Regions from separate parts of the Paenibacillus xinjiangensis genome, predicted to be linked through region 1. Evidence: predicted binding sites of a transcription regulator. Region 1 holds the regulator's gene; each other region holds the start of a gene.
What was found. Region 1 encodes Rex, which represses fermentation and respiration genes when NADH is low (regulators of the CRP and FNR family bind a similar motif). Its sites were predicted from a motif close to TTGTGAAATATTTCACAA; they were not measured.

Region 1 (10,597 bases):
TAATCGATTCAATAACGAGTTCACAATCCGCAAGGTTGTCGTAGTTCTCACACAGATGAATACGGTTGAGAATAAGCTTCTTCTCTGACTGTGTAAGTGCCCATTTCTCGATCTGTCTTTCCAGACTAAGCTCGATCATTTCTTTGCCGTATGTCAAACGCTCTGACGAACGCTCCATTAGATAGACGTCCAGGCCATTAGAAGCAAGCATCTCTGCTATACCTTGCCCCATCGTACCGGCTCCAATTACTCCTACTTTTTTGATAGACATGATTCTCTCCTTGTTTTGTTTCTCTTGATGTTTATTGAGAAACATTCTCTTTATATTTATACTCTTCTTTATTATAACGATTTTCAGAAAAAAAAGAAGGCAGACAACGTGTCCGCCTTCAAATTGTGACATTTTAAGCGATATTCGAGAGTTTGTGAAGCAAATCACGGAAATCTTTGCCGCTGATGGTCTCTTCACGGATAACTACGTCTAATGCTTGGAGGAATACCGAGCGCTTCGCTTCCAGCATGGTCTTCGTCCGAAGCATCAGATCATCGAGAATTGAGCGGTTAATGGTGGCCCAGCTATCAGGTGTCATCATCTTCGAATCAATAATTCCAAGCTCCGTTAAGCCCGACTCGACCAAAGTCCGAACGATATTCATCGCTTGATCGAAGTCGCCGCGAGAGCCCGTGCTTCGATCACCATAGAACATCTCTTCAGCAGCAGCCCCCGCCAGAGCAATCATAATTTGTCCATTCAAAAATTCTCGTGTATACAAATATTGATCCTGCTGCGGATTATGGCGAACATAGCCCAGCGCTTGCCCACGCGGGGACAGCGCAACCTGCGACACACTGCCAGGGCGAACAATCTCAGCTGCTATAGCATGACCTAGCTCATGAAGCGCAATACGCTCGCGCTCCTCTTTGGTTGCTTCGCGGTCAGTCTTCTCACCCATCATGACCTTATCAATGGCCATGCCCAGATGGTGCTCCATGATAGCAGCGCTATTGTCACGCAAGGCATAGATTGCACCCTCATTCATTACCCCTTCGAGCTGGGCGCCAGAGAATCCGAACGATTCCGTTGCAATTTTGTCCAAATCAACTGAGGAATCAAGCGGTTTATTCGCAGCATGAAGAGTAAGGATATGCAGACGTCCCTTCTTGTCAGGAAGCTCTACGCCTATATGACGGTCGAACCGGCCTGGTCGGAGGAGCGCACTGTCCAGCATTTCCTTCCTATTCGTAGCTGCAATAATCAGAATACGCGGTGATTCGTCAGACCGGATGCCATCCATTTCTGTAAGCAGCTGATTAAGAGTCTGATCGTATTCGCGATGCTGACCGCCATCCCGCTTACCGCCAATTACATCGATCTCATCTATAAAAATAACCGCATTGCTTTTGTTTGCCTTCTTCGCTTTTTGCCTAGCTTCCTTGAACAAATCACGAATGCGGCCTGCCCCTACACCTACATACATTTCCACAAATTCACTGCCCGAAGCAGCCAGATAAATAGAATCTGTATAGTGTGCGGCTGCCTTAGCCATTAAGGTTTTACCTGTTCCCGGAGGTCCGGTCAGCAGAATGCCTTTCATAGGACGAATGCCAAGCTTCTTCATCTCTTCATACTTCACAAGAAAGTCGAGAGCCTCTATAAGCTCCTGCTTCGCACGTTCCTGCCCTCCGATCTGTTCGAAGGTTAGAGAAACCTTCTTCAGCTCAGACGATTTTCTGGAGCCTTGAGCTGCAGTCATTCGTGTTTTTCCCCCACGAGAAGCGAATAACACCACTGCACCCAATACAGCAAGCATTAGAAACGGAACAATGTTAACGCCCGTGTACATTAAGAACGCTAATAGAACAGGTACGAAGCCGACCAGCATTTCTTTCCAATATTTAAGCATAGGTCGACACCTCCAGCTGTGCTGGTACACGAGGAAGCACGACGTATTTCGATGCAGAATCATCTTTTAACGTAATATATACATTCTTATCATCCATATCTGTAACAACTTGAACACCTTGATATTGCTCAGCTAACTGCTCTAAGGAAGCTGGTATATCTGAGTATTGCTTGGTTTCCATCGCCTGTGCTACATCGAATAATGCCGAAGACCAGATTTGATCTAATCGTACACTGGAATCTGGGTCCTTAATAGTAAGCTGCAGCTCCCTAGTGCCGATTATATCTTTGCCTTTTTCATTAATTGAATCATATATAGACTTCAAGTTCGCATCAGGCTCCAACGTTAATTGGATAGAAACAACTTCTTTATCTAGAATGGGAGTGTCCGCTTGGACAATACCGTCCACTTCTTTAACCGCTTTTTGTAATGGTGCATCAATCGCAACTTGATTATAGAGAAGCCATCCTCCAAACAAGATCAGAACGGAGGCTGCAACAGTTATAAGTGTCGGAACAACTCGTAGCTTCATTCATAAATCCCCCTCTGTCCATAATGTAATACATCATTCGTATATCAACACCGCTATACGAAAGTATATCACATTATAATAGACAGAAGAGGGTGTAAAAATAGGAAGCAATCGTGATTATCCAGCAGAGCTGGCAGGCAGACGGTATTCATTAAGCAGCGTACCGTCACGGAAGCTGTAGAAATCATAATAATATTTATCTACATTCTCATCACTCATATAGAATACTTCCCATACGAGCTGTCCATTCATTACGCCAGGCTGAACTCGCTTTATGATCAAATCTGGTTTGGCTTGGCGGAATGCTGCCCGCACATCCGCCTTTCTTACCGCTTCAGAAGATTTCACAATCAGCTCGGTTCCTTGCGTTATTATTTCTTCTTCTCCTGCCTCATCAGCTTGAGTTACCGGAGGAGTGACGAAGACGAAGACCTCTTCTCCCGCCTCATCCTCACCCTCAACAACCCAGGTCTGCTTATCCCATACATGCTTGGTAATCGCAGTAACTGACGTAAGCCCAGCAGCTTCAATGGCTTGAGATTTGATGGTCTTCTCCGTCATCCAGAATGGATTTTGTACGGTATTGTAATATATAAGCATACCCGCAGCAAGAGCTGCCAATAGAACGCCAACAACGGCAAGAGTTCGGCCAGGAGTCATGAAGGCCTTACGCTTTCTAGTGCTTACCCGCATAACAGCTAGCCCTTCAGCAGACGGTCGAAGCTTGCTGCTGCCTCATACCGGATTTGTTCTTCATCCAGAAGCGTGCATTGCCCCTTGCTGACAACCTGCTTACCATCAACCCATACATCCGTAACATCGCGGCCTGAACCCGAATATACGAGGTGGGATACGAGATCAGTCTGCGGATAATAATGCGGCTGTTCAATATCTAGAGCAATGAAATCAGCCTTCATCCCAACAATGAGCTGACCTATGGAGCCTTCTTGCCAGATTGAGCGAGCTCCATACAAGGTGCCCATGCGCAACGCTTCCATAGCAGGAACAACCGTAGGATCGCCTGATACGCCTTTATGAAGAAGTGCCGCAAACTTAATTTCCTTGAACAAATCCAAGTTATTGTTGCTCGCTGCACTGTCTGTACCAAGCGAGACTGTCACTCCTGCCTTCAACAAATCAGGTACACGTGCAATTCCACTTGCAAGCTTCAGATTGCTAACCGGATTATGCGATACAGCTACCTTCCGATCAGCAAGCAGAGCGATTTCCTCATCATTCAAGTGTACAGCATGTGCAACTAGCGCAGGACGTGAGAAGAGTCCGAGGCGATCCAGATGCTCAACTGGACGTACGCCGTAATCCCGAACATTTTGCTCCACTTCTGCCATTGTTTCTGACATATGGGTATGAACCGGAAGATCATAATCATGAGCCGCTTGAACGAATTTCTCTATATAATCCGGAGGGCAGGTATACGGAGCATGTGGTGATATCATCGTTGTGATTCGACCATCTGCCTTGCCATTCCAATCACGTGCAAAAGCAATGGCTTCAGTGAGCTTCGACTGCTGCTCAGCTTCTGAGCACAGGCCGATTACTCCTCTTGTCAAACATCCTCTGATACCTGACTGCTCCACCATAAGTGCTACTTGATCCATTCGATCGTACATATCTACAAAGGTAGTCGTACCTGACTTCAACATCTCTACAATCGCAAGAGCGCTTCCAGCCCTTGTATCTTTGTCAATGTATCTGCCTTCCATCGGCCACATCTTCTGCTCCAGCCATACCTGCAAATTCTGATCGTCAGAGTACCCTCTCAGCAATGTCATTGCGGCGTGTCCATGCGTATTAATCAAGCCAGGCATGTAAGCGTGCTTGCTTCCATCGACTCGCTCTACTGATTGTTCCAAATTCTCAGGCTGGGCTTCGCCAATGTATGTAATTCGATCATTGGTAATAACCATATGACCACGAACAACAGGTTGTTTCTCATCCATAGTAACGAATAAACCATTCTCAATCCAAGTCTGACTCATTTTCATCGTTCCTTCCTTTTTCCAAATAATAAGCTAGACTTAACAGCTCTCTTGTGAAATCTGCATGATGAACCCGAACCTCTTCTGGTACTCGTAGAATAGCCGGAGCGAAGTTAAGAATACCCTCTACACCGGCCTCGACAATTTGGTTCGCTACATTCTGGGCTTCGTGACTAGGTACAGTAATAATACCGATACGAATATCATATTCAGCTACTGTCTTCTTGAGCGTCTCCATCGGCATAACGGTCAAGTTATTGATCTTCGTGCCAATTTTGGATGGGTGAACATCGAAGACAGCAACTATCTTCATATTATCTTTCGAATAAGTATTGTAATTACAGAGGGCATGCCCTAAATTACCAGCACCGATGAGTACGACATTAATCGCTCGATCGAGCTTTAATATTTGCCGAATCTTATCAATAAGATGAGTCACATCATAGCCAATTCCTTTGCGGCCGAAATCACCGAAATAAGCTAAATCCTTACGGATTTGAGCTGGGTTAAGATCAAGCTTCACCCCAAGCTCCTGTGAGGAAACGGTTTGAACTTCTCGATTATCCAGCTCATTGAGCACTTGAAGGTAAATAGGCAGCCGTCTTACGACTGCCTCTGAAATCTTCGTCTGTTTCATCAGCCTTCATTCTTCCCTTCCGCAAGCCACTCACGCATTCTTGGCACAATCTGTTCAATATGCATATGCTCGATTTTTGGTCCAGGCAGAGAATACAAAAAGTGTTTGCCATAATACGTCTCTATTACTCTCGTATCATAGATAATGACAATCCCTTTATCCTGTGAGGTCCGAACGAGTCTACCGAAGCCTTGCTTGAAGCGAATAACCGCTTGTGGTATAGATAATTTCATAAAAGGATTCTGTTTCTGCTTCTGCAGCATTTCGGATTTCGCCTCAACAAGCGGATGATTCGGTGGCTGGAACGGCAGCCTCACAATTGCAAGGCATGTTAAAGCGTCTCCAGGTATGTCTACACCTTCCCAGAAGCTGCTTGTTCCAAGCAATACAGACTCTGGCTGCTGTGTGAACCTTCGGGTGAGCTTCGTTCGATTGCCACTGTCTATTCCTTGACCCAGCACTTGAATGCTAGAACCAGTTAACGCTTCTTTGAGCGGTTCATACACTTGCTTAAGCATCCGGTACGAGGTGAACAGCACGAGCATGCGCCCTTTCGTCTCCATCGCTGCAGAAGCTAATGAACTGACGAGCATCGAGACGAACTGCTGATCTCCTCCAGCGCCTTTAAGCGTTGGGAAGTTGCGCGGAATAATAACGAGCGCTTGATCCCTATAATTGAATGGAGAAGGCAGCTGTACCGTCTTCAGCCTGTTCGTCTGCTCAAATCCGGTTAGTCCAAGCTGCTCTTCGGCATATTGGAACGACTTCTGAACAGAAAGAGTGGCAGACGTTAGAATGATGCTCTCCTTCACGTCGAAGAAATATTGCTGCAGCTGACTACTTACATCAACCGGTACGGAATATAAATGTACGGATCTATAGCGATTAGCAGTGGTAGCTTCAATCCAAGGCACTTCTGTTGCTTGATCCATCTTCATGAACGTGCGCAAATCATCCTTCACACGCATTAAATCACGAATAGCACCATTAATATCCGTAATAGTCGCCTGAATAGTCGTATCATCCAGACGCTCTTTTATATCAGACACCATTTTATCCACTGTACGTGTAACTCGTCCTAGCTCTGCATGTACATTATCCTCAACGGTGATGGCGTCATCCCAGCCTGTTGGCAGATTATCACTGCGTAAGCGGCAGACGGCTTGGCCATTATCATTGCTGACGTCCGACGAATTGCCTACGAAGCTGTAGAACATCTCGAATAATTTATCCCAGTGCTCCTTAACTTCATTGAACACGGGTATTACTGTATCGATGGTTTCCACCCATGCATTTGCCCTCTCGTCACCCTCCTGCTGGAGCTTGAATCGGAGCGAGGGAAGCAGACCGGAACGGCTGTCTTTGAACAATCGCATCGTAGCATTCATTAAGGAATAATAGGATAACTGCATACCCAGATGCTTGCTGGCTACCTCCTCCATATGATGGGCTTCATCAATGATGAGATGATTATAGCCTGGAAGCAGTCGATGATCCGCTCGAATATCAGTGAACAGCATCGAGTGATTCGTTATGCATACATCTGCAATGTTAGCCTCATGCTTGGCACGATGATAATAGCAGCGCTTGAACCATGGGCATTGCCTATTCAGACACGAGTCCGCATCACTAGCCACTGTAGACCAGAAGTCGGTTCCTTTATTGTTGAAATTAAGCTCTTCTTGATCACCCGTCTCTGTCTCCCCTAGCCATACCACCATCTGTGAAGCGGTAATTGCATCCTCATACGGAGAAGCCAAATCGCGTGTATTTATTTTATTCTCGAATTTTCGTAGACATAAATAATTGCCGCGTCCCTTGAATATAGAAGCACGGAAGTCAAAAGGCAGCAATTCCTTGAGCAATGGCACGTCCCGATGACGCAGCTGCTCCTGCAAATTAATCGTATGCGTGCTTACGACTATCTTCTTCTCCTCACGGACACCATAATAAAGGGAGGGAATCAAATAACCGAGAGATTTACCTGTTCCAGTACCCGCTTCAATCAACAAATGACGGCCACTATTCAGAGAGTCATATACCTCATGGAACATGGTCGTCTGTGCTTCTCGTTCCTCATAGCCTGGGAATTTCTCAATAAATTTCTGTTTAATTGCATCCAAATATTGCTCAAAAGAAAAGTCGCTTAGCGGCTGTTCATCAGCACCGGCTCGTGCTGGCTGTTCTTCAGTCCATTCACCAGCCTTCAAAGCGAACTGATTAAAGTACTCATAATCATTCGTCTCGAACATCGTCTGCTGCTCTGCCTGCTGCAGCGCTAGACCTATGAACCAGCTAAGATCGCTGCTGCTGTCTATAAGAAAGGATAGCCGCTGCAAAGTAAGCAGCGGCAGGTTTCTGAGCTTGCGTACGGATTCAGCAAATAAAATGGCTGTAGCCATCGCATCGCTGTCAGCACGATGATGCTGTTCATGGGTGATACCGAATTGCTCGGATACTGCTCCAAGCTGGTAGGACGTAATGGATGGATAGAGCACCTTCAATAATTCGATCGTGTCCAGCCTTCGTCCACCGAACATATGATAGCCGCTGCGATCGAGCGCTTGATTCAAGAAGCCTGCATCGAAGTTGACATTATGGGCAACTAGAACAGCGTCATCAAGCAGAGGAATGAGCTGCATCAGAACTTCATCAAGCGCTGGAGCGTCAGCTACCATGGCGGCATCAATTCCAGTTAGCTGAGTTATAAACGCTGGAATTGGAATAGTAGGCTGTACAAACGTATTGAACGTTTGTACAACCTCCAAATCATTATCAAGAATAACGAGACCAACCTCAAGAATTTCATCAGTTGCACTATGTCCCGTCGTTTCCAAATCTAATACGGCAAATTTCATTAACGACCGATCCCTTCACAAGCAGCAAAGCTCGGTACTACCAAAAAATAAGGACAATTGCTGCGGCGTTTCTTTACAACATTTCAAGTTGTTTAACGGGTCCTTGAAGCTCGGGCAAGTGTCATAAGCTTGAATAAATAATTGCTCTGCTTGCTCCAAGTTCATGTAGACCGCTTGAATGCACCCAAGGGCATTATAGCCTAAAGCACGCCACTTCGGATAGTCCGTTAAAGCAACTAATAGCTGAAAATGTCGTTGCGCTTCGCTCCAATTCTGAAGATGCATGAAAGTCATCGCTAAATACAGGCGAGCCAGATTGCATTCCGGCAAATTGCTGACAGCCATCTGAAATTGGGAGGCTGCATGGGAGAACATAAATAACTTATAATACCCTTGACCTTTAGAAATCATTTCAGCCAGTTCGTAAGGAAGCACCATATCCAGCTCACTGTTATAGGGCTGCTTGGTGATTTCCGGTTGTTCCGGCGCTGCAGCTTCCGTTGTTGCGGTTAATGATTCCGATGCCGCAGCCATAGCAGCTGCTGCGGCACCTGCATTCATTAGAGCAGCAGCGGAAGGCTGCTGCTTATCCATGGACAGATCCAAAGTGCCCTGCATTTCAACAAAATCACTAAGCTTTTCCTCGAACTCGATCCATTGCTCCACTAATGAATCGTTCACCTTCTTGAGCATCATCAGCTGTTCTTCATATTGCTGCTTCTGTTCCCCACCCGATTCCGGATAGGCTTCAATAAGATGTTCAAGCATTTCGTTCATGGCAGCAAACATATGTTGAAACATATACCGCATCCCGCCTTCACCAAAGAATTTAGGAGTGTTATGCTCATTCTTTGTTAAGGCGGGTCTTTTCATACTCGGTACCAGTCGTTACATAACACAGGGACTTCTATAAGGCTGCATCTTACAAAATTGTGGCATGGATTTCTTCCGTCAGACTAGTGAGCGGTTTATTCACACTGTCTAATATCGTCACGATTGGCTTATGCTGTCTTGCTTCTTCATCTGTCATGTTCGCATAAGAAATAATAATGACTTGATCACCAGGCTGAACTTGACGAGCAGCTGCTCCATTCAAGCATATTACTCCAGAACCGCGCTGCCCCGTTATGACATAAGTCTCAAACCGAGCGCCATTGTTGTTGTTGACGATTTGTACCTTCTCGTTCTCCCAAATATTCGCTGCATCCATTAAATCCTCATCAATTGTAATACTGCCTACATAATTAAGATTCGCTTCTGTCACAGTAGCGCGGTGCAGCTTGGATTTCATCATCGTTCTATACACAGTCATTCACCTCAGCTCCAATGAATAGTTCATTATCAATTAACCTGGTTGTTCCAAATTTAACGGCTAACGCCAAAATATATCGGTTCGACTCGAGTTGAAGCAACTCATTGTTATCAAGCGGCGTCAAGCTTGGATAATTCAGCCATTCCACGTAATCGATCTCAGCCAGACTTGCTTCAGCAATAGCTTCTTTGACTTGAGCTACGACCTGCTCAGAGGTCACACCAGGCTGTGCAGCCCATTCTCTAGCCTGCGAGAGTGACCGCGACAAGACAACTGCCTGCTGACGCTGCTCAGCACTCAAATACACATTGCGCGAGCTGAGTGCAAGTCCGTCAGGCTCACGAACAATTGGACATGGAACAATGGTTACTGGGAAATTCAGATCCTCCGTCATCTGCACGATAACAGCAACTTGCTGAGCGTCCTTCATTCCGAAATAGGCATAATCTGGCTGAACCAAATGGAACAGCTTACTTACTACAGTACCTACACCATCGAAATGCCCCGGCCTTGAAGCACCACATAGACGATCCGTCACTTGATTCACTATTACAGTGGTCAATGGTGCATTGGGGTACATGTCTTGGACCTCTGGCATGAACACGACATCAATTCCGTTCTGCTCAGCAAGCTCCAAATCCCGTTCTTCATTTCTCGGATAACGCTCGAAATCTTCATTCGGTCCGAATTGCAGCGGATTAACAAATATCGACAGGACAGTTGCATGGTTTTCTGAAGCCGAGCGTCGCATCAAGCTCGCATGACCTTCATGCAGGAAGCCCATCGTAGGCACTAATCCGATTGTGGATTGGCTCGGTAAGCTTGTCCGTATATGAGAGAGCTCCTGATGGAGCTCCTTAATCGTTCGACATACAATCACCTTGAACGAACCTCCTCTCTTGGCTGCTTCTTGCTCTCATCAGTTGAGGATCCCGCTCCATACAGCTCCTTAACCGCATCAGAAGCCTCTGGGAGCGCGCCGAACACGTGCTGCTCAGCCGGGAAGGTACCTGATTTCACTTCGTCCACATATGCGCTGATGGCTTCACGAATGGTGGTACCGACATCTGCATAGGTTTTGACGAAGCGCTTCTCGAAATATGGAGAAGAGTATTGAATAAGATCGTGATAGACCAGAACTTGTCCGTCGCAGCCTCTGCCTGCTCCGATGGATATGGTCGGTATCGAGAGCTCGCGTGTGATCGCTTCAGCCAGCGGCTCTGTCACAAGCTCCAGTACGATGGCAAAGGCACCAGCCTTCTCGAGAGCCTTGGCATCCTCCATCAGCTTGAGCGCCTCTTTCTCGAGCTTTCCTTGAACCTTGTAGCCGCCAAGCTGATGAACAGACTGTGGC
Region 2 (10,597 bases), on a different contig from region 1:
TCTGCTGCTCGCCGCCGCTTAGCGTGTATGCCAGCTGATCACGCCGTTCATGCAGCCTAGGAAACCGCTCAAATACAAGCTCCAGCTCGCGATAGAATTGCTGCTTCGATACAGAGCCAATCTTCTTCTTCAGTCCCATACGCAGGTTCTCGAGCACAGTCAATGTACCGAATACTTCTCTTCGCTCTGGAACAAGCGAGACGCCAAGATTGGATGTTCTGCTCGCGGAGATATTCGTAATGATCCGGCCATCATAACGGATTTCTCCAGCATGCGGCTTCACAAGTCCCAGTATGGATTGCAGCAGTGTAGACTTGCCGGCCCCATTCGACCCAATAACAGCAACAATCTCGCCTTCATGGAGCTCCAGGTCGATACCCTTAAGAGCGTGTACAGCTCCATATCGTACATCTAGACCTTTAATTTGCAGCATCAGCAGCCACCTCCTCGCCCAAATAAGCTTCAATAACGCGAGGATCATTCAGCATCTGCTCCGGCTCACCCGTACCTATAACTTTTCCGAAGTCGAGTACAGTGACCGTATCGGATACGCGCTTAACGAAGTCCATATGATGCTCAATTAGAATGACAGTCATTCCATGTCCAACCAGCTTCTTAATCAGTCGCTCCAGCTGTTCGATCTCGGAAGATGTCATACCTGCCGCGGGCTCATCAAGCAGCAGCAGGCTTGGCTCCATGGCGAGTGCCCGTGCAATTTCGACCATTCGCTGATGTCCGTAAGGAAGCTGGCTGGCCGGAATATGACGATCGCCTTCATAGCCAATTAGATCCAGCAGCGCTTGTGCTTGATTCTGCATTTTTCTTTCTTGGCGGATAACCTGAGGTGTGCGAATGAGGGATTGTGCGAGCCCGCCTCTTTCCCTCGTTGTCATGCCTGTCATTACATTCTCGAGTACAGAGAGCTCCATGAACAATCTGGAATGCTGGAACGTCCGTGCAATGCCTTGTAGAGCAGCTCCGGATAAGGAACGCGGTACGAATGCCTTCCCTCTCAAGCTGATGGAGCCACCATCTGATTCATACAAGCCAGATATCACGTTGAGCAGTGTGGTTTTGCCCGCACCGTTAGGTCCAACTAAAGAGTGAACCGTTCCAGAATGGATGGTGAAGCTGATATCTTTCAAAGCATGCAGCCCGCCAAAATGCTTATTCACATCGTCAAGCACAAGAATCTGCTTCTCCGCCGTCCGAATGGATGCAGTGAATAGCTTCGATTCATCAATCTTTACGACATTGCGGCCACGACCCGCGGGTCCGACCGGTTTGGTGAACTTAAAGCTCAGCTTGCTGCTGAAGATTGAGGCGATTGTGCCGACGATACCTTTGGGCATGAAATACAGCACAGCGAACATAATACCTCCGTACAATGCCATACGAAGCTTTTCCATATGAAGAACTTCTGGAAGAAAGACGATGATGGTTGCGCCGATAACTGGACCGAGCACTCTTCCAGCACCGCCAAGAATGACGATGAGGACCAGCTGTACACAGGTCTGGAATCCGTAAGTGTCGGGGCTTACGAAGCTGTTCGCATGAGCATAGATTGCGCCTGATAGTCCTGCAAGGACGGAGCTGATCGCGAATCCAGCATATTGAACGGCGAATTTACGTATTCCCAGTGAGGCTGCTGCAATTTCATTTTCCTTGGATGCAATCATTGCTCTTCCCCATGCAGAACGACGCAGGTTCCAAGCTAGAAGCATCGATAATACGGAGACGCCTAGAACAAGCAGGTACATATCCTTGAGAGTAAAAGCATAGCTGCCGATAGTCGGCTTAGGTATGCCAGAAATACCTAATGGCCCGCCAGAGAAAGCATCCCATCGAATTAATACTTCGTGAATGACGACGCCGAAGGCGATGGTAATCATCGATAGATAGACGCCGCCTGCGCGGATGGTTGGTATCGAAATCAAGGTTCCAATTAATAAGGATACGAAGACGCCAATTATGGCAACGATCCAGAAGGAAAGCTCATATTTGGTGCTCAGGAATGCTGATACATAAGCGCCTATCGCCATCAGCCCAGCATGCCCAATAGAGACAATGCCGCAATAGCCGATTAATATATTCATCCCTGTGCATGTGATTACAAATATGCCAATCATAAATAGCAGATTCAAATAGTACGTATCCGTCAGCCAAGGCATGGCGGCTAGAAGGACAACAGCCGCTATCGCGACTATTGCAGCCAATGGGCCCCTGCTGTTCACTGCTTTTTGTACGAGTACACTCATCTTGCGCCCCCCTCTTCGTTCCTACTTATACTTTCACGACTGTTCGGCGTGCGTTGAATAGTCCCATCGGCTTCCAGTACAGCACGAGTATGACCATTCCGTACACGAACATTTCGCGGAACGAAGTGGAAATATACTGTCCGATAAATACTTCTGCTACACCAAGAATGAGTCCCGCCGCAACAATGCCCTTCGGATTGTTAACACCTGCAAGAATAGCAACGGAGATGGCCTTCAGACCTAATGGAAGACCAATGTCGACAGAAACCGCGTAGTTGGTTGACATAAGAGCCCCACCAATACCTGCGAGCAGACCGCTGAGCACATAAGCAACGGCCACTACCTTGTTGCTGCTCACGCCCATCATTTCAACCGCTGTCCGATTGTCTGCCGTCGCCCTTAGCCATAAGCCCCAATAGGATTTCTTATAGAACATAATTAACAGCGCAAGCAGGATACCGACTACGGGAAGAAAAATAAATTCCTTCCAATAAATGCCCGCTCCGAATATTCGGAGCATGTCATTGCCTACTGGCGAGGGAGTTACTCCCTCATCCGGTCCGTTGAAGTAGAGAGCAACGTCTTGAATAATAATGCCAACTGCAATGGTGCTGAGCACCCATTCAATAGAATTGGCATCTTTACTGAACTTGCGAATCGCCAGCCTCTCAATACCGATACTAAGCAGCCCGACTAACCCGGCCGCGATAGCGAATGCGACGAGAAAAGGCATTTCCCCATGCCCAGCAAGGCTGAACATGAGTACTCCTCCTAACATAACCAGTTGTCCCTGAGACATGTTGAGCGTCCCATTCACGACAAACGTTAGACTATAGCCGAGGGCGATTAGAGCGTAGAGACATCCAACCGAGAGCCCGCTGATAACGAGCTGCAGGATAAGCGACATGGCCATCCCTCTTTTCGTAGTAGTAGTTGCTGATGATGGTTAATTGCTTATTGCAGCTCAGAGATGACAAGCTTGCCGTCCTTCCATACACACATCACGTAGGAGTTAACATCAATAGCATCGTGATTCTTTGCTGTGAATACTTCATCCCAGCCTCTAATAACACCGTTATAAGCGCCAAGGCCAGACTCAAGAGTCGTTCTGATCGCTTCGCGGTCTTTACCCAAATCGCCCGTAAGCTCTGACTTGGCAATCGCTTGGAACAGGATCATTGCACCATCATAGCCTTGTGCAGCAGAAGCGAAGGTCGTTGGGATATGACCGAACTTAGCTGTGAAATCCTCGAGGAACACTTTGGCAGGCTCACGTGTCTGCTCTACATTGAAGTTCGCCGTTTGAATAGCAAAGGTACCTTCAGCCAGCTCTTGGCCAACCTCTTGAGCGCCCTTGTTAGCCATACCATTCTCACCTACAACAGGAACCTTGAATCCGAGCTTATCCATCGCTTGCAGCACGTAGCCATTGGCAGCACCTTGACCGAATAGATAAATAACTTCTGCACCAGCTTCCTTAGCGTGGTTAACTTGTGCAGTCATATCTTTGTCTTTGGCATTATCGAAGGACTCTACTGCAACAGGCTTCAATCCTTCAGCTTCCAGTACTGTAGTCATTGCCGCAGCGGCGCCTTTGCCGTAACCACCGTTCTCATGCAAGATTGCAATCTTTGTTGTACTGAAGTGCTCTTTAATAAAGTTCAATGCATATTGGGCGGTAATATTAGCATTCATACGAACGCCGAAGCTCCAAGGCATTCCGCTCTCAACCGATGCTGGAACGTTAGAGGTCGCCACAATAAACGGAAGCTTTTCTTCAATTAGAATAGGTGATTGTGCCAGCATAACGGTACTGTGGAAACCGCCAATCGCGCCAAGCACTTTTTCTTTCTGTGCAAAATCACGGATAATGCTAATGCCGCGTGTGGGATTCTGCTCCGTGTCACGAACCACTAGCTCAACCAGACGTCCATGAATGCCGCCTTTGGCATTTATTTGATCAACAGCTACTTGCACGCCCTGATAGAGGTTGACGGAGTTCATCGCGTTATCGCCAGTAGCTTCTGTAGACATCCCGATGTAGATTGGGTCGGTGCTCACTTCTGGTGCAGTGGTATCTCCTGTGGTGTTAGCTGTCGTCGTTCCCGCGTTGTTATTCGTGCTGCCGCAAGCAGCCAATGTCCATGCCATAACAACCATCATTGCGACTAGTGACCATTTCTTCAACATTATTCCTTTCATTCTTCCCCAGCTCCCTTTATTTGTTTGTTTAGTGTAGACCCAGTGGAACATACTCAGATTGGGCTTGAGCGACCTTCAGGCCGCGTTTCCAGACCGTTCGATGCTCTGGTCGATCAAGCAGGACATCACGAGCAGATGATACAGGGAACAGCACCATATCAGCTGACGCACCAGTCTTAATGCCGTAATGCGCTAGTCCCAGCGCCCTTGCTGCTCCATCCGTCAGCATGCGAAGCAGCTGCCTCGCATCTGAGTCGCCTCCCATATAAGCGGTAACGGCAAGCAGCCAAGCGACTTCCAGCGGATCTACTTTGCCGAAGGGGGTGAATGGATTGCGCACATTATTCACGCCGATCGTTACATTCACGCCGCGCTCCAGCAACAGCTTCACTGGTGTAAGTCCCCGTCGATGCTTCTCGCGGTCCCCTCTCCCGTTAATATACAAATCCGTTGCCGGTAAGCACATCACATGGATATCCGCTGTACGAATGAAATCAGCCATGTTAGCTGCTTCCTCATAGGGCAGTGATCCAAGCGAGGTAACGTGACCAGCGGAGACAAGTCCCTGCATGCCAGCGGCAATCGTACGCTCCGCAATCTGTTTAATGGCTAGCTGCTGCGGGTTATCCGAGAAATCAGCATGGAAGTCAATCGGCTTGTGATACTTCTCTGCGAGATCGAAGACGAACTGCAGATGCTCCTCCACGAGATCAGGATCCTGATAAGGAATGCCCCCCACCACATTGCCGCCCATCCGCATGGCTTCATCCATGAGCTCAGCTGTGCCAGGGCTTGCGAATATCCCCTCCTGAGGGAATACAACCACCTGCAAATCAAGGAACGGCTTGAACTGCTGCTGAAGCTCCAGTGCCGCCTCGAGCGCTGTGAGTCCTAGAATCGGATCGACCTCGGCATGACAGCGCATGTGCGTGACACCGTTTCTAATCGCCTGTCGAATAACTGCCTCCGAACGTGCTTGAATATCTTCACGTGTGAAGCCATGCTTCATCATTGCCGTCATCTGGATGGCTTTCTGCAGAGAGTCAGCTTCTCCATCCATTCGTGAGAGCAGGTAAGCTTTGTCCAGATGGATATGAGGCTCGACCAGACCTGGCAGGAGCATCCCGCCATGACCCTGCTCCCGAACTTTCGCCTCCAGAGTGGGTGAGCCTATTGCGGATACTGATGCTATAACCCCATCCTTCACACCGATGTTCATGAAACGAGACTCCTCCGGAAGCCGAACATTTTCAAGCAGTAAATCCAGCATATGTCCACCCCGCCAACAAAAATGTCATATTATCTAACACAGAACTTCTTATGGCAAAATTATACATAGTGAGGTCGACACTGTCATTGTCCTCATCGTACAAAGATTTCCTGAAACATTGGACTTATGTAACAACATAAACTTCATTCTTGTTGTGAGCTTTCATTACAGCTAACACAAGTGGATTTCCCGCACTGGTTTATGGGTAATAGGAAGCTTCCATTGATAATCAGAAGCCCATTATCGAATTCTTATTCCAAACGGGCGGTGCGACCGATCAAACTATCAACAGAACGGGGTCATGACGATTGATGCTAATGATCCATCGGTAGCGGGCGATCATTTTGCGGAGATTAAGATGCTGACGAATCGGAAACCCAATATGAAGGTTGAATTCGACCGGAAACAGGATTATGAAGGCTAGCTCGCTATGTATCGCGGTGATTATTTGGAGGAGCTGGACTGTTAACGGGAAGGGGCTTCAGGCTGTACTACGACTCACCGAGCTTCAGGAAAGAGAGCCTTATTCTGATGAGATCTACCGGTATACGCTCCTGGCATACGAGAATTTGCAGGATAGAGCAGCCTTGCAGCGTTATATTATGAGGGCATCGAGGAGCTGGTGGGGAGAGAGCTTTGAATCGAGCCGGAGACCCAGACCAAAGAGCTGTACAAGCGAAGCGAATACAGAAGAGACTAAACCGAGTATAGAAACAACAGAAAAGGAGCTCTTGCGAGCTCCTTTTCCTGACGACAGCGGTTATTGGTTTGAGTTATTAGATTTCACACGGTAACAGAAATCGATGGAGCAACTATTTGCAATCGGTGTACAATTCCACTAATGCTTCATCGTGAACCGACTGCTTCAATTTCATATGTTTCCATATGAGCTTGCACTAGAATGCGCGTGTGTTACGGAACGTGTCTTTGGCACAACCCTCCGCTTCTATACTGAGTGGACTAAATCCTCTTGTAGCCCTTGCACCGTAAGGTTCAACGGAACCACACCTCTCTTCGCGTCGTCCTTAATTATAATGTCCGAAGGTCTTGGGCTTTATACAGCATATCACCTATTTTTTTTCTGATGACTTGATTAATGACCCATCTTCTTCCACTTGCGCTCATGATTCGTTGTTTCTGGAAACCGCTGGCCCTTCTCCAGATGCACCTTCTTAGGGTTGTTAATGCCCATATGGAAGGAGTTCACGCCGTCTTCGATATAAGTACCGTCGTTCGGAGCTTTATCTCCTGGAGAAAACAATGTCCATTCACCCATTCTTGTTCACCTCCTCGAAGAGACAAACGAATGCTGTCCCAAGCTTTAGTATGGGCTGCAGCTGTGAGGATCATGAACACCAGAAAACGGGAGTCAACAAGACTTGTCAGAAGGTAGGCGATTTGATATAATGAACAGATGCGAGTATGTAAGAACCTCGCTCCTTGCCCCATTTATGGGGCCGTTAGTCCAAAAGGAGGTGAAATAAAATGCGCAAATATGAAGTGATGTACATTATTCGTCCAGATGTTGAGCAAGAAAACGTTCAAGCCATCGTCGACAAATTCAATGGCATTATCAACAACGGCGGAGAGGTCACTAAGACTGATGTGATCGGTAAACGTCGTCTTGCGTATGAGATCAATAAGATTCGTGATGGTTACTACGTTCTGGTTCATTTCAACGCAACGACAGAAGTTGTGAACGAACTCGACCGCATCATGAAGATTACGGATGAAGTTATCCGTACATTGATCGTCAGAGACGTCGCTTAGTCCACGTTTGATTGATCGATTGGGAGGTCTATAACGATGTTGAATCGTGTAATACTGATTGGCAGATTGACGAGAGACCCCGAATTGCGCTATACACCTGCTGGTGTAGCAGTTACGCAATTTACGATAGCAGTAGACCGGCCTTTTACTAGCGGTCAGGGCGAACGCGAAGCGGATTTTATTCCGGTTGTGACTTGGCGGCAGCTTGCTGAGACATGTGCGAACTATTTGCGTAAGGGACGCTTAACAGCGGTAGAAGGTCGCATTCAGGTGCGTAACTACGAGAATAACGAAGGTAAACGTGTCTATGTGACGGAAGTCATAGCGGATAACGTTCGTTTCTTGGAATCTAACCGTGAAGGCGGAGCTCCACGCGAAGAGGGCGGCAGTGGCAATAGCGGCGGCGGTTCAGGCGGCAATAGCGGTGGTGGCGGATCTTTCGGCGGCGGCAACGCTTCTAATAGCGGTGGCGGTAGCCGGTCCGGTAATAACTCACGTAACGACAACCGTGATCCGTTCTCGGATGATGGTCGACCGATCGATATATCAGAAGATGATTTGCCATTTTAATTGAAAGGATGGATTCGAATGAGCTTTAAGCCAAGAGATGGTGGAGATGGAGAACGTCCAGAACGCAAATTCGGCAACCGTAAAGGCGGCCGCAACAAGCGTCGTAAAGTATGTTTCTTCACTGTAAACAAAATCACTCACATTGACTATAAAGATACTGATCTGCTCAAAAAGTTTATCAGCGAGCGCGGCAAAATCTTGCCACGTCGTGTAACTGGTACGAGCGCGAAGTATCAACGCCTGCTCACTGTTGCGATCAAACGTTCGCGTACAGTAGCATTGCTACCTTATACAACTGAGTAGTATGTACTGCTCTTTAGAGCCTGCCTGAGATTATTCTCTGCAGGCTTTTTTATGTGCTCAGGTCAGCTGACTAGTAAGGAATTTCATCAAGCACCACAAATTGCATCGTGAATTTAATGGTGATTGTGAAATACTATTTATAAAATAATGATGAGTAATGGATGACTTCCATTTGTAACCAATGGTTTTTTAATTCATTTTCTCATAAATATGTCGAATTAACTATGTAATCATCGTTTTTTTGGTGACATTACCTGTCAACTAATCAATTTCAAGCTGTTTTTGTGTCAATTCATAAAAATAGGTTATTGAACATTTTGTGAAACAGGACTACAATTGACTATAGAAATGGGAAGCTGAATTGTTTGTATGCTCGTGCCTGTGAAATATTTCACGTAGGATCGTATTTTCAACAGTTCGACTTGTTCATGAAGTGAAGTTGTCATCAGTTTAAATTAAGGCAAGGGAAAGGGAGGCTATAATTCGTATGTCCGAAACCGTAACGCAACAACCCGAGAATGGTGCAGTAGAAGCAGCATCTGTCCAAGTCGATGTATTGGAGCAGCTGCTTAACCCAGAAGTTCAGAAGTCGCTTACTGTATTGGTAGACAATCTACCGAAGCTGGCAGAAATGGTTACTCTTATGACGAAAGCTTATGATGTAGCAACAACTGTAGCTAACGACAAAGTTCTTATGAATGACATGACTCACGGAATCGCTGAATTCGCTAAGCCAATTACTGACAAAGCAAAAGGCATCGCTGCTGCAGCTATTGAAGCTACTGACCGTGCGCAAGCTGATTCTTCGACAATTGGTCTTTTCGGTATGTTGAAAATGCTGAAAGATCCAGAAGTTCAAAAAACATTGCGTTTTGCGCAATCATTCCTAAGCGTATTGTCCGAGCGTAAAAGCAACTAATTCCAATAATACAAGAACGGAGGATAACCATGGCTAAACAAATTCTTATTCTAGGTGGCGGATATGGCGGCTTGCTGAGCGCACTGTCGTCCCGTGAACATTTCTCACCTGAGGAAGCGGAGATTACAGTCGTTAACCGCGTCCCTTATCATCAGATCGTAACTGAATTGCACCGTCTGGCTGTTGGAGGCCTGAACGAGCAGAACATTGCATTGCCTCTTGATAAGCTGTTGAAAGGCAAATCAATCAATCTGGTTATCGATACAGTTGATAACATCGCACCGGATAAAAAACAAGTGACTTTGGCTAAAGGCGGCACTTTCAAGTATGATACACTCGTTGTCGCACTTGGCGGAGAAACAGCATTCTTCGGTATTCCAGGACTTGAAGAGAACAGCATGACGCTGAAATCCGTTGAAGAAGCGAAAAAGATTGCTTCTCATGTTCAAGCTCGTATCGAAGCTTACAGCAAATCCAAAAACCCAGCTGACGCAACAATCGTTGTTGGCGGCGGCGGCTTGACTGGTATCGAGCTTATCGGTGAGTTCGCAGATATGCTTCCAAAATGGTGTGCAGCTAGAGGCGTTGACGTTAACGACATTAAGCTGTATAACATCGAAGCTGGTCCTTCCATCCTTGCAGGCTTCCCAGCCGAGCTGGTTGACCGTGCAAAAGCTAGCCTTGAGAAACGTGGCGTAACGCTGATCATGGGCGTTGCGGTTACAGAAGTGAAAGGCAATGTTGTTATGCTGAAAGACGGCAACACGATCGAGACGAACACATTCGTATGGACAGGCGGCGTTACAGGCAACCCTGTAGTAGCGAACTGTGGTATCGAAGTGAACCGTGGTCGTGCTACGGTTACTGAGTTCTTGCAATCCACATCGCATGCAGACATCTTCCTTGCTGGAGATAACGCAGTCGTTATGGGCGCTGAAGGCCGTCCGTTCCCTCCAAGTGCACAAATCGCTTGGCAAATGGGCGAGGCTATTGGCTACAACATCTATGCAAGCTCCAAAGGCATTCCGATGAAGACATTCCAATTCGTTAACTCGGGCGTACTTGCAAGCTTGGGTAGAAAAGACGGAATCGGAACAGTTGGTGCTAGCCAGCTTCGTCTCAAAGGAACAGCAGCTTCCCTTATGAAGGAAGCAAGTAACGTGCGCTACCTGTCGCATGTTAACGGATTGTTCTCCTTGGTACACTAATTCCAATATCCATTGGATTAAGCTCTCGTCATTCGTGACGGGGGCTTTTTTATTGGGTCTGAATCAGTGCTGTCCATTACGCCTCTGATTCGCAATT
Region 3 (10,597 bases), on a different contig from region 1:
CGAACGAACAACTTGGCGGGATCGAGTGTTAGATCCACAATACGAAGGGGCTTAGAGCTGATCATATAATCCATGAACTGTGCCATACTGTTCATTCCTCTCCTTTATTAGCAATGATAAATTGAATATATGGAATTGTGCAACTATAGATTCAATTGATTATATGAAGCATGGAGGTAATGTGGAGATGGCACAGCTGAAGGTAGGCGTTATTGGCGCAGGGTCGATATCGAGCTCGCATTTGGAGGCTTATTCCGTTCATTCGAATGTGGAGCTCATTGCGATTGCTGATCTGAATGAGGAGCGGGCAAGGGACAAAGCAGAGGTCTATCAAATTCCCCAAGTCTATAACGATTATAGAGCTCTGCTGGCTAACCCAGAGGTTCAGGCGGTAAGCATCTGCACATGGAACAATTCACATGCTGAGATTGCGATTGCGGCTCTTGATGCGGGCAAGCATGTGCTGTGCGAGAAGCCGCTTGCGCGAACGCTGGAGCAAGCTGAAGCTGTAGCAGAAGTGGTTGGGCGTTCCGGCAAGCTGCTGCTGGTCGGGTTCGTCCGCAGATATGGCGATCAGGTGCAGCTGCTCAAGAAATATACGGATGCGGGCGCGCTTGGCGATATTTATTATGCCAAAGCATCCGTTTTGCGCAGACTAGGCAACCCTGGCGGTTGGTTCTCCGATTCGGAGCGGTCGGGCGGAGGCCCCCTAATTGATCTAGGCGTGCATATGATTGATATGCTCTGGTACTTGATGGGCAAGCCCAAGGTCAAGTCGGTCAGCGGCAACACCTATCGTCAGCTGGGCAATCGCTCTAATGTGGAGGGCCTCTCTTTCTACCAAGCGGTAGATTATGATGCTTCGAAGAATGATGTCGAGGATCTGGCAAATGCCTTGATTCGCTTCGAGAATGGAGCCTCCTTGTTCGTCGACGTCAGCTATACGCTTCATGCGGCAAGCAATGACAACACCGCTAAGATATATGGCACCAAAGGTGGGGCGGAGATTGATCCTGAGCTGGTCATAGTGGGTGAGCAATTCAACACGATTGTTAATATTGAGCCGCAGATTGATCATCTGTCCTTCCAGTTCCAGAAAGCCTTCAATAATGAAATCGCTCATTATGTGGATTGCTGTCTAGGCTTGGCTCAGCCCATTAGCCCTGTAGAGGATGGAGTAGAGCTGATGCGGATGCTGAGCGGAATTTATCAATCGGCAGCGTCTGGCAAGGAAATAGCTTTCGCAGAAGCTAAGGAGGCTTAAGATGAGTACAGAATTGAAGCTGCTTAATCCGGTTGGTGTCATAGTGGAGAGCTTCGGAGTCGGCCTCCACAACGGGCTGCTCAAAGCCAAGGAAGCAGGAGCTGATGGTGTGCAGATCTATGCGGTCAGCGGCGAGATGGATCCTGACAACCTAGCGATGACGGCAAGAGTGGAATTGAAGAATCGGATTGCGTCCATGGGACTCACCATATCTGCCTTGTGCGGGGATCTCGGCGGTCATGGCTTCCAGGATCGAGCGGCGAATGCAGCGAAGGTTGAAAAATCCAAGCGGATATTAGATTTGGCGCTTGATCTCGGCACCTCTATCGTGACGACACATATCGGCATCGTGCCGGAGGACGCCAGCTCAGCCATCTATGCTGCGTTGCAGGAGGCTTGTGAGGAGCTAAGTCGTTATGCTAGCGAAAATGGGGCTTATTTTGCCATCGAGACAGGTCCAGAGCCTGCGCAGCGTCTGAAAACATTCCTCGATTCACTGTCGACGAATGGCGTCTCGGTGAACTTCGATCCGGCGAATATGGTCATGGTAACGGGTGATGATCCTGTTCAGGGCGTGTATCTGCTGCGGGATTATATTGTGCATACGCATGCTAAGGATGGAGTAAGGCTGGCGGAGGTTGATCCACGAGCCGTGTATGGGTATCTTGGGTACGGTGAAATGGATCATAAAGTGATTGCTGAGATGGTTACACGGGGCGCTTTTTTTCGGGAGGTTCCGCTTGGTGAGGGCAGCGTCGATTTCCCTGCGTATTTCAAAGCGCTGCAGGCCATTGGCTATAACGGTTATTTGACCATTGAGCGGGAGGTTGGGGAACGTCCTGAGGAGGACATTCAGAAGGCGGTTTCCTTCCTTCATTCTTATAGATGACAGCCAATATAACGGAAAAGGTGGATGTTAGCAGATGAAAATAGCGCTGAGCTCATGGAGCTGCCATTCTTATTACAATGAGGGCTGGACGAATGTCGATTTTATCGATTTTGCGGCTACGACGGCTGCTCAAGGTGTTGAACTAATTAGCATTTATCTCCAAGAGGATCGTGAGCTCGATGATGTGGATGCGGCTCTAGCGCGCACGGGCCTTAAGCTTGCTTGCTTCGGTGCATGTAATAACTTGGCTGAACCGGATGAAGAGAAGCGCAAACTACAAGTGGCTGATATTACGCGCAGTGTCGATATCGCGGCACGCTTCGGTGCAGGAACGGTGCGTGTATTTGCCGGTGATCTGCGGGAGGGTCTCGTCTTCGAGGAAGCGAAGCAGTGGATCATTGACGGGCTGAGAGAAGCGGCTGTCTATGCGGAGCAGAAGAATGTGATGCTCTGCCTCGAGAATCACGGGCTATTCGTAGGAAAAGCCGATCAGGTGGCGGCCGTTATTCGTGATGTCGATTCTCCGTATTTGCGCTCTACGTTCGATGCAGGCAACTTCGTGCTGGTCGATGAAGATCCGAATGAGGCGATCGACAAGCTGAAGCGTCTGGTGCGTCATGTGCATGTGAAGGATTTCGTCCAGGTGGATGCTGACTATGACGGACGTTTCTACCGCTCCTTAAGCGGCCAGCCGTTCGCAGGCCGGGTGCCTGGCGAAGGCATCGTTGATCTTCCTTATATTGTTGCCAAGCTGAAGGAAGTCGACTATACGGGATGGTACACCGTAGAGTACGAGGGTAATGAAGAGCAGCAATCTGCTTCTAAGCGTGCTCTGGCGAAGGTGGAGGAGCTGCTTCGGGGTTAGTAGTTGTGTAATAAACAGTGGGTTGAAAATAGAGCTATTGAAGAGAATGATTGGTTCAGATAACGTTTGAATCAGGTATAATATTGCCGCTTGGGCAAGCTTATGCTTGATTTTTTTTTTGGACTTCTAGTGAAATATGATAGGGAGTACAGTCGTAGAGAAAACGGACAGGGGTTCAAATCTCCTCGCCTCCACCATGTAAATCCACAACCGCATGAGGTTGTGGATTTTTACTGTTTGTAGAGAACCGAAGAGCAAGCTGACCCAGACTAATGTGGAGATACAGGCCGTTACTTTTATGGGATTGAACTACGAAGCGTTTATTCAAGGAATTGATGAACAATTTCCCGGAATGAATATCACACTCGATAAGTTCTATGTGATGAAGCTGTTGATGAAGTTCAGGTCCATTTCCATCAGAGGCCTATCCACATTGCATGTGTCTCAATCTATTCTTATTCCAATATTCCCAGATTGCTCCCCTTGTTGCATTCGCTGAAAGGCTTGAAGGGTTTCTTGTAAAGGATAGACACTATCAATGATAGGGCGTATCGAGTGGAGTTCCATAAATTGAAGCATAGCAATAAACTCTTCACTGCTTCCCATTGAGGTGCCGATGATACTGATTTGGGGGTAAAATATGGATCGTAATGCTATTTCCATTCGATCTCCTGAGCTTGCTCCAAACGTCACGATACGGCCATTTGGCTTAATGATATCAAAGTACTGTTGGAACGTCGCTGGCCCGATACTGTCCAGGATGAGATCCACTGTTTCTCCTTTCATACTTTCCTTCCAATCACTATGACTGTCAAAGGCATGATCTGCCCCATGTGCAAGAGCAGCTTGCCTTTTTGTTTCACTGCGTGATGTGACACTGACTCGTGCACCCGCCGCTGAAGCCATAAGCATGGCATAAGTCGCCACACCGCCACCAATACCTGGAATAAGGATATGTTCGCCTTGCTGTAAGCGACCTCTCGTGGACAAAGCCCGATAGGCCGTCAAGGCAGATAAGGGCAACACTCCAGCTTCTTCCCAAGACAAGTAAGCTGGTTTGCTGACGGCATTTTGCGCAGGGATGATGATAGACTCGGCGAATGTACCATCCGAAGGACCGCCCACTATGGCTGGAACGGTCGGGACATTTTGGGTGATTTCCCATCCGATACACGGATTAATGATTACATCGGTACCTACTGTAAGGTTTGTTACGCCTTCACCTACCGCTTCAATTATACCCGCGCCGTCAGAACCCATAATCAGGGGAGCATCCTTATTTGTTCGATCCGCCATGAGAAATAAGTCTCGATGATTCAACCCTGCAGTTTTCAGCCTTACTTTTACTTCGCCGAAGCCCGGCTGTTTGTCAATGACGTCTTCATATGTCAAGCCCTTCAAGCCGTTCATCCCAGCATGTACGATTGCTTTCATCCTAACTCCTCCAGTAATTCGTATTTCGATGAATCTATTTTGAATTGTACAGAGTGGGAATCATACAGTAAAATGAACAAAACCGAATGTGAGTATCATAAATGATCATACCAAGTAGGTGACATAGAAATGGAAAGCGGAGATTTAAGAATATTTCAAGCTGTAGCTCAAGAGGGGAGCATAACCAAGGCTGCGCAAATGTTGAACTATGTACAGTCTAATGTGACGACCCGAATTCAGTATCTTGAGGCTCAGTTGAAAATCCCCCTATTTCGGCGATCCAATCGAGGGATGACGCTAACTCCGGCTGGCGAGAATTTACTGGGATATGCGGATAAAATACTGACTCTGATGGACGAGGCTGTGAAATCTACACAATACTCGGACCATCCTGCAGGGCCTCTTCGGATAGGTTCCATTGAAACGACTGCGGTCATTCATCTGACTCCTCTATTGGCCGAATATCAATCACGATATCCGGATGTTAATTTATCGCTCATTACGGGAGTGACACATGCTCTCTTACAAAAGGTGTTGGATTACGAGCTTGATGGAGCTTTTGTCTATGGACCAATTGTCTATCCAGATATAGAACATGTCGCGGCTTTTGAAGAGGAGTTGGTGCTGATCTCGGAGCCGGGAAAAAGCGACATGCACGAGTTGCTTTCGAAGCCGATGTTGTTTTTCGATGTTGGATGTACGCATCGGGCAAAAGCGGAGAGTTTACTGAGAGGAACTGGCCTGACCACATATCAGATTATGGAATTTGGCACATTAGCAGTTATTCTAGATGGGGTTTCCGCTGGGCTCGGTGTGTCTATGCTACCACGATCATCGATTGCCAAGGCGGAAGAGAAGGGCATAATCGCTTCCCACCGCTTGCCTGAAGAGTACCGAGATTTGCAGGTATGGTTTGTGCATAGACATGACTCGATTTACTCAAGTTCGTTGACAAAGCTAATACAATTAGTTGAAGCTAAGCAATAATGTTAACCCGCAACGATCGATAGCGTCGAGTGTTAGTGCTAGACCATATCATCAAACAATCTAAGCAACACGCGGCGGCGAATTGTGAATTTGCTCATCCACGGTTCGGTTTTCTGAACCCTTGTCCAAGCAAAACCATAACGGATAAGGATGGACAGGGGTTCATGATGGTACTTATCTGGACAGAATCACCTTTAGAAGTATCAGTACCGGTTTCGTGTGACGCTATTGACGGTACTTTCGCTTTCAATGAAACTTGCTGATTTTTACTGTGAAAAACCTGACGATTCAATTCAGACCGATTTTATAATCAAGTTGATAAAACCACAATATGAATAATGCAGGACAGGACCGATGGATATACATTATATTAAATTGCTACTTAATAAGGCTGCTACGTAAGACCTGTCACCTAGATTGCCAAACTGCCCTCGATGATCACTAGATATTCTTTGGCTTGTTCCAGTTACATAAATGATTCTACCTGTGTTATCTGTAATCTGGTCGTTATAAACTTTGCAACTTTTTTTATTGTTGAGTATTGGTACAGTTAGTGGTTGTGAAGATTTTAATCTAAACGGACTATTTTTAATTACTTTTTTTAACTCTAAATAAACACCACTGCCATCAACCAGGATGCATTTTAAATTGGTATTCTGAAGTTGACTTATCAAGAATGGTTCGCAGTTTTTTAAATAATTTTTTCGAGTTTGTCTATCTAAGTCTTTCCAAACTGGATTTGTAGGACATTTAAAAATATCTATATTTGTGACATTTGCCCTTTTACCACCAATCCTCAAGGCCATATTACAGGACAGAGCTCTCATTGTATAATCGTTAAATAAACTTCATGAAAAGTTTTTGCCATGAATTTTTTGTAGATTCATCAACAATTTTTGAACGTTGTAGCAGCAGTCGTTGTTTTGCCAGTCGTGCTAAATCAACTTTCCAACCGACAGGTAAAAGTATACTGTGTTTTTCTGCGAAATCTTGAATTTGATTAATTAAGGGCTTGCCAGTAATATAGGCGTCTTCGAACTCTTCAGTCTCAACTTCACGAAAAATTCGTACTATTCCAGGTTTAATCATGTCAAAAGGAATAAGATCTTCTACCTCGCTGTCTTCGGTTTCGGTAATATCAAATATTTCAATGATCTTGCCAGGAGCATCCTTGTATAGACGTTGTTCCAGCTTATTCTTAAAGTCTTTTCCTGGCTTATCGGAATCTAGTAATACAAAAGGTAAATCTTCTGTTTTACCTGAAAGTAAGCTTGCAATTCCTTCTACTCCTCGAACTCCACCCGACGGTACAAACACTATTTCTTCTTTAGGAGCTATGAGTTGTTCACTAATCAAGTAATTTTTAATAGCACTCAAATAAAACTGATCAGAGGGCCCCTCAACAATTATTGGTTTACAGCCTTGCAACAAGGTATCAGAAATGCTTAGGCCAAGGGCAGCGTGTATAGCATAGACTGATCTAGCTTGAGATTTATCTTCAGCTGCTCTAAGATCTTGGGAAGCAACTGTATATCCTTCGCCATCAACGTAAACAACTTTTACACGATCAACATGACTTGTGTCTACCAAAAATGGCGAATGAGTAGTGTTAATAATCTGATTAGTTTTAGAGAGACTTTCAAAGAATTTAGATAAATCTCTTTGGGCTAAGGGATGTAAGGAGAGTCCAGCTTCATCTAGTAGTAGAATTGCTCCTCTATGAGACTCTTGACTTTCTACTAGGAATATTAGGTAGAAACTAAGAAACCATTGTAATCCTGTGCTTCTTCCTTCTAGTTCGACCTGTTCCGGTCTGATTTCATCAGATACCCATATTCGGAAGTGCTTACCGTCAGCATGAAAATCAAAGCGGTAATTGCCCTGCTTCCACCAATCTCTGAATTTTGAAGTTAAACTAGCAGAAGCCGATTGAAGGAGAACGTCTCTTTCAGTTTTATTTTGAGCGGTTTTATTTATTTCCTCAATAGTTGGCTCTTGTGTGATATTGCCGTAAGCATCTCTTACCGGCTCAGGGTCTTTACCGAGATCCAGAATTTCTTGAGGGTCGAGTCCGACGAATTCAAATAGTACACGCAAGGTTCTAACTTTCGCTTCAATGCTACCAGTTAGGTCAGAGCGTTTCAAATTATCAATGACATGAGGCAAGTAAATTTCGGAATCCAAATTTCCATAGTTTGAGTAGTATACAAATGATGGAATTTGATTTAAGACTAACTTTGTGGCTGCCTCTATACTTGATGGATTGGGTCTTTCTAGGATGGTTACAAATTCTCGAACAGAATTTAACGTGTCCATAAAAATTGGTCGTATAACTGAAGTTTTCATTTCCTTTGAGTTGAGATTAAAGCAATCAATAATTGCATTAATATCAGGTATAATTAGTTCTTCTTTCTCGCCTATGATTTCAAGAGATGCGGTGAGGCATTTAAGTGTCTCTTCTTTTATTCCTTCTTCGGTCTTTCCAACTTCCTCTAAGGGCTCAATTAAGTTGAGAGCATTCTCGATAATTCTGCTTAAATCTGCGGCGAGAATTGATGTTTTACCTTTAGAATAAGGAAAGCTGATAAAATATTCACCATTAAAATCCCTATCGACTGAAGCAATTCTAACATCCTCATACTCAGCGCCAGTAATTTTAACAAGGTTCTGTATTAATTTGTGGGGAAGTTCAAACTCAGTTTTAATGAAAATGGGCTTCTTTTCTTTATCCCTAAGTTCTGAGTATCGTTTTCTAGGAAGATCAGCAAGTAGGTTAATCTTTCCTCCCTTTACAGGGCTGAGTTTCCAAAGAGCAGTAAGTAAATTTGATTTTCCGGCTTCATTTACACCGACTAGTGTTGTAACGTCATCACATTCTATCCAACCACTATCACTTACCGATCTAAAATGTTGAACTCTATATCGAACTAATCTCATTGTATAGCACCCCCACTATTTATAATATAACTAGAATAACACAGTATTTGGATGTGGTGCTACGACGTTGAGGAGCAACGAAATGCTTGTACAAAAGTTAAGTATTAAGCTACTTCACCAAATACCCTAATCATCACACTCCGGCGAATTGTGGTTTTGCACAGCCACGGTTCGCTTCCACCATGAAAACCCAGTCCGCATGAGGACTGGGTTTTCATGGTGGATAAGGAGATCGATTGAACAATAGTTGAATTTAATATCTTATAAAGGTAATTCCAAATAATAATGACAGCTGTTTAGGTCAGGGGATGAAATCGGAATGGCAGCTAATGGGGGTTCTCCCATAAACGGAATTTATTTTTGGGATTTCTTAAGTATCCTAGACCCCCAAGCAAAAGGGCTGAAAAATGGTTTTTTATTGTCGGGAATGTTATTAAGCATGCTCTCGCTGGTTCTCAATTTTTCTGAATGGATTTATGATTTAATAGGACGTCTGCTCAGTTGAAACTTAACCGAGTTCTTCAATATGCAGAGACAGGGCATTATCAACTGGCGTTTCCTTATGGGAAATACCCATGATAGTGCCTTTACTTTGCTCTGTCTAATTTATCTTTTCGTCATGTAAGTTCTCCTATTGGCGCCAGCCTCAATAGGGCACTATGCCCTCCCGCACTTGGTAGACCTTCTGTCGAGCGGAGAAAGGGGATGGATTCTGGAGAAGCGCAGCGTTCGCCTTTGTTCCTGGATTTCCACCACTTCTAATTGATTAGAAGAAATCCAGGAGCAACAGCGATCGTAAGAACCATCCCTTTCGCAGCGCCATACACAGAAGGGATATATTTTATTACCAGTGTGACATTAATCACACTAGCGCACCCAACGCTGTGGTATTATTTCCCTGTACCAGCAAAAGGGAGTGAGGGCAATGGAGGTACAGCCGTTATTGAAGGTCGAGCAGCTGGCGCTCAAAAAGCATAAAATATTCAAGCAGAGCCGCATGCGCTATCTGGCAAGGTCGATGCTGGCGAGTATGTTCATCGGCTTCGGCGTTATCGTTGCTTTTAAGACAGGGAACTTCTTCTATCTGGAGCATTCTCCGCTAACCTATCCGATGGCTGCCTTAACCTTCGGCGCAGCGATCATATTGATTGCTTATGGCGGTGGAGATTTGTTCACGGGAAATACCTTTTATTATACATTCGCTGCACTGCGAGGGAAGCTTCGCTGGCCGGAGGTATTCAAGCTGTGGGGGATGAGCTATACAGGCAATCTGCTAGGGGCTGCCGTATTCGCGGGGCTTATCTTCACGACTGGCCTATTCGCGGATTCCCATGTGAATGGCTTCCTGCTCAGTGTCGTAGAGACGAAGATGAACACGCCGGCATCGGAGCTTTTTTTCAGGGCGATATTATGCAACTGGCTCGTATGCTTAGCCTTCTTCGTACCAATGTCGCTCAAGGGTGACGGTCCCAAAATGTTCGCGATGATGCTATTCGTATTCTGCTTCTTCATCTCAGGCTATGAGCACAGTGTCGCTAACATGTGTACCTTCGCGATTGCGCTCGTATTGAACCATCCAGGCACGATATCGACAGCGGGCGTTATTCATAACCTTGTACCGGTGACAATAGGCAACTTGATTGGCGGCGGCGTATTGATGGCAGTGATGTACCATTATGTGAACAAGCCTTTTATGAAGGAAGAAGAGCTCGAAATGGGCAAAGGGGATGAATAACAATGACAACGAAAAAAACGAGAATAGTCGTCATAGGAACAGGAGCGGTCGGCTCGACTACGGCCTACACCTTGCTGCTTCGCAATCGGATGGATGAGCTCGTACTGATCGATGCTAATCAGAATAAAGCTGTAGGCGATGCGCTCGATATGAATCACGGCATGCCGTTTCTCGGTCAGGCGAAAGTATGGGCAGGCACTTATAAGGATTGCGCGGGTGCGGATATTATCATTATTACAGCAGGAGCCGCGCAGAAGCCAGGTGAGGAACGCATTGAGCTGCTGAAGCGGAATGTGTCCATATTCGACAGCATTATTGCAGAGGTCTTGAAGTATAACACGGATGGCATTCTGTTGATTGCATCGAATCCAGTCGATATCATGAGCTATTTCTCTTGGAAAAAATCACAGTGGCCCGTTAACCGCATTATCGGCTCCGGCACACTGCTCGACAGTGCTAGATTCCGCTATTTGATCGGCGAGCAGC

Region 2: the regulator Rex is predicted to act here: its motif matches at 8,753-8,770, upstream of AC6ESP_RS17510 (helical membrane plugin domain-containing protein).
Region 3: the regulator Rex is predicted to act here: its motif matches at 9,227-9,244, upstream of AC6ESP_RS11790 (formate/nitrite transporter family protein).

Annotation. Positions count from the first base shown of each region.
Region 1 is NZ_JCAALS010000004.1:66,345-76,941, forward strand. Features, by position in the region: gene AC6ESP_RS05510 (3-hydroxyacyl-CoA dehydrogenase family protein) at 1-271, opposite strand, end outside; gene AC6ESP_RS05515 (AAA family ATPase) at 405-1,904, opposite strand; gene AC6ESP_RS05520 (hypothetical protein) at 1,897-2,436, opposite strand; gene AC6ESP_RS05525 (cell wall elongation regulator TseB-like domain-containing protein) at 2,554-3,129, opposite strand; gene AC6ESP_RS05530 (amidohydrolase) at 3,135-4,442, opposite strand; gene AC6ESP_RS05535 (redox-sensing transcriptional repressor Rex) at 4,417-5,073, opposite strand; gene dinG (ATP-dependent DNA helicase DinG) at 5,073-7,931, opposite strand; gene AC6ESP_RS05545 (hypothetical protein) at 7,947-8,732, opposite strand; gene panD (aspartate 1-decarboxylase) at 8,854-9,237, opposite strand; gene panC (pantoate--beta-alanine ligase) at 9,230-10,123, opposite strand; gene panB (3-methyl-2-oxobutanoate hydroxymethyltransferase) at 10,120-10,597, opposite strand, start outside.
Region 2 is NZ_JCAALS010000017.1:36,570-47,166, forward strand. Features, by position in the region: gene AC6ESP_RS17455 (ABC transporter ATP-binding protein) at 1-433, opposite strand, end outside; gene AC6ESP_RS17460 (branched-chain amino acid ABC transporter ATP-binding protein/permease) at 420-2,258, opposite strand; gene AC6ESP_RS17465 (branched-chain amino acid ABC transporter permease) at 2,284-3,165, opposite strand; gene AC6ESP_RS17470 (ABC transporter substrate-binding protein) at 3,213-4,460, opposite strand; gene AC6ESP_RS17475 (amidohydrolase family protein) at 4,489-5,679, opposite strand; gene AC6ESP_RS17480 (hypothetical protein) at 6,032-6,154, shown strand; gene AC6ESP_RS17485 (hypothetical protein) at 6,171-6,524, shown strand; gene AC6ESP_RS17490 (YjzC family protein) at 6,824-7,006, opposite strand; gene rpsF (30S ribosomal protein S6) at 7,216-7,500, shown strand; gene ssb (single-stranded DNA-binding protein) at 7,537-8,070, shown strand; gene rpsR (30S ribosomal protein S18) at 8,089-8,373, shown strand; gene AC6ESP_RS17510 (helical membrane plugin domain-containing protein) at 8,861-9,292, shown strand; gene AC6ESP_RS17515 (NAD(P)/FAD-dependent oxidoreductase) at 9,322-10,500, shown strand.
Region 3 is NZ_JCAALS010000010.1:23,657-34,253, reverse strand. Features, by position in the region: gene AC6ESP_RS11835 (helix-turn-helix domain-containing protein) at 1-86, opposite strand, end outside; gene AC6ESP_RS11830 (Gfo/Idh/MocA family protein) at 188-1,264, shown strand; gene AC6ESP_RS11825 (sugar phosphate isomerase/epimerase family protein) at 1,266-2,153, shown strand; gene AC6ESP_RS11820 (sugar phosphate isomerase/epimerase family protein) at 2,188-3,018, shown strand; gene AC6ESP_RS11815 (zinc-binding dehydrogenase) at 3,463-4,452, opposite strand; gene AC6ESP_RS11810 (LysR family transcriptional regulator) at 4,582-5,439, shown strand; gene AC6ESP_RS11805 (hypothetical protein) at 5,805-6,245, opposite strand; gene AC6ESP_RS11800 (AAA family ATPase) at 6,277-8,376, opposite strand; gene AC6ESP_RS11795 (hypothetical protein) at 8,696-8,881, shown strand; gene AC6ESP_RS11790 (formate/nitrite transporter family protein) at 9,302-10,111, shown strand; gene AC6ESP_RS11785 (L-lactate dehydrogenase) at 10,114-10,597, shown strand, end outside.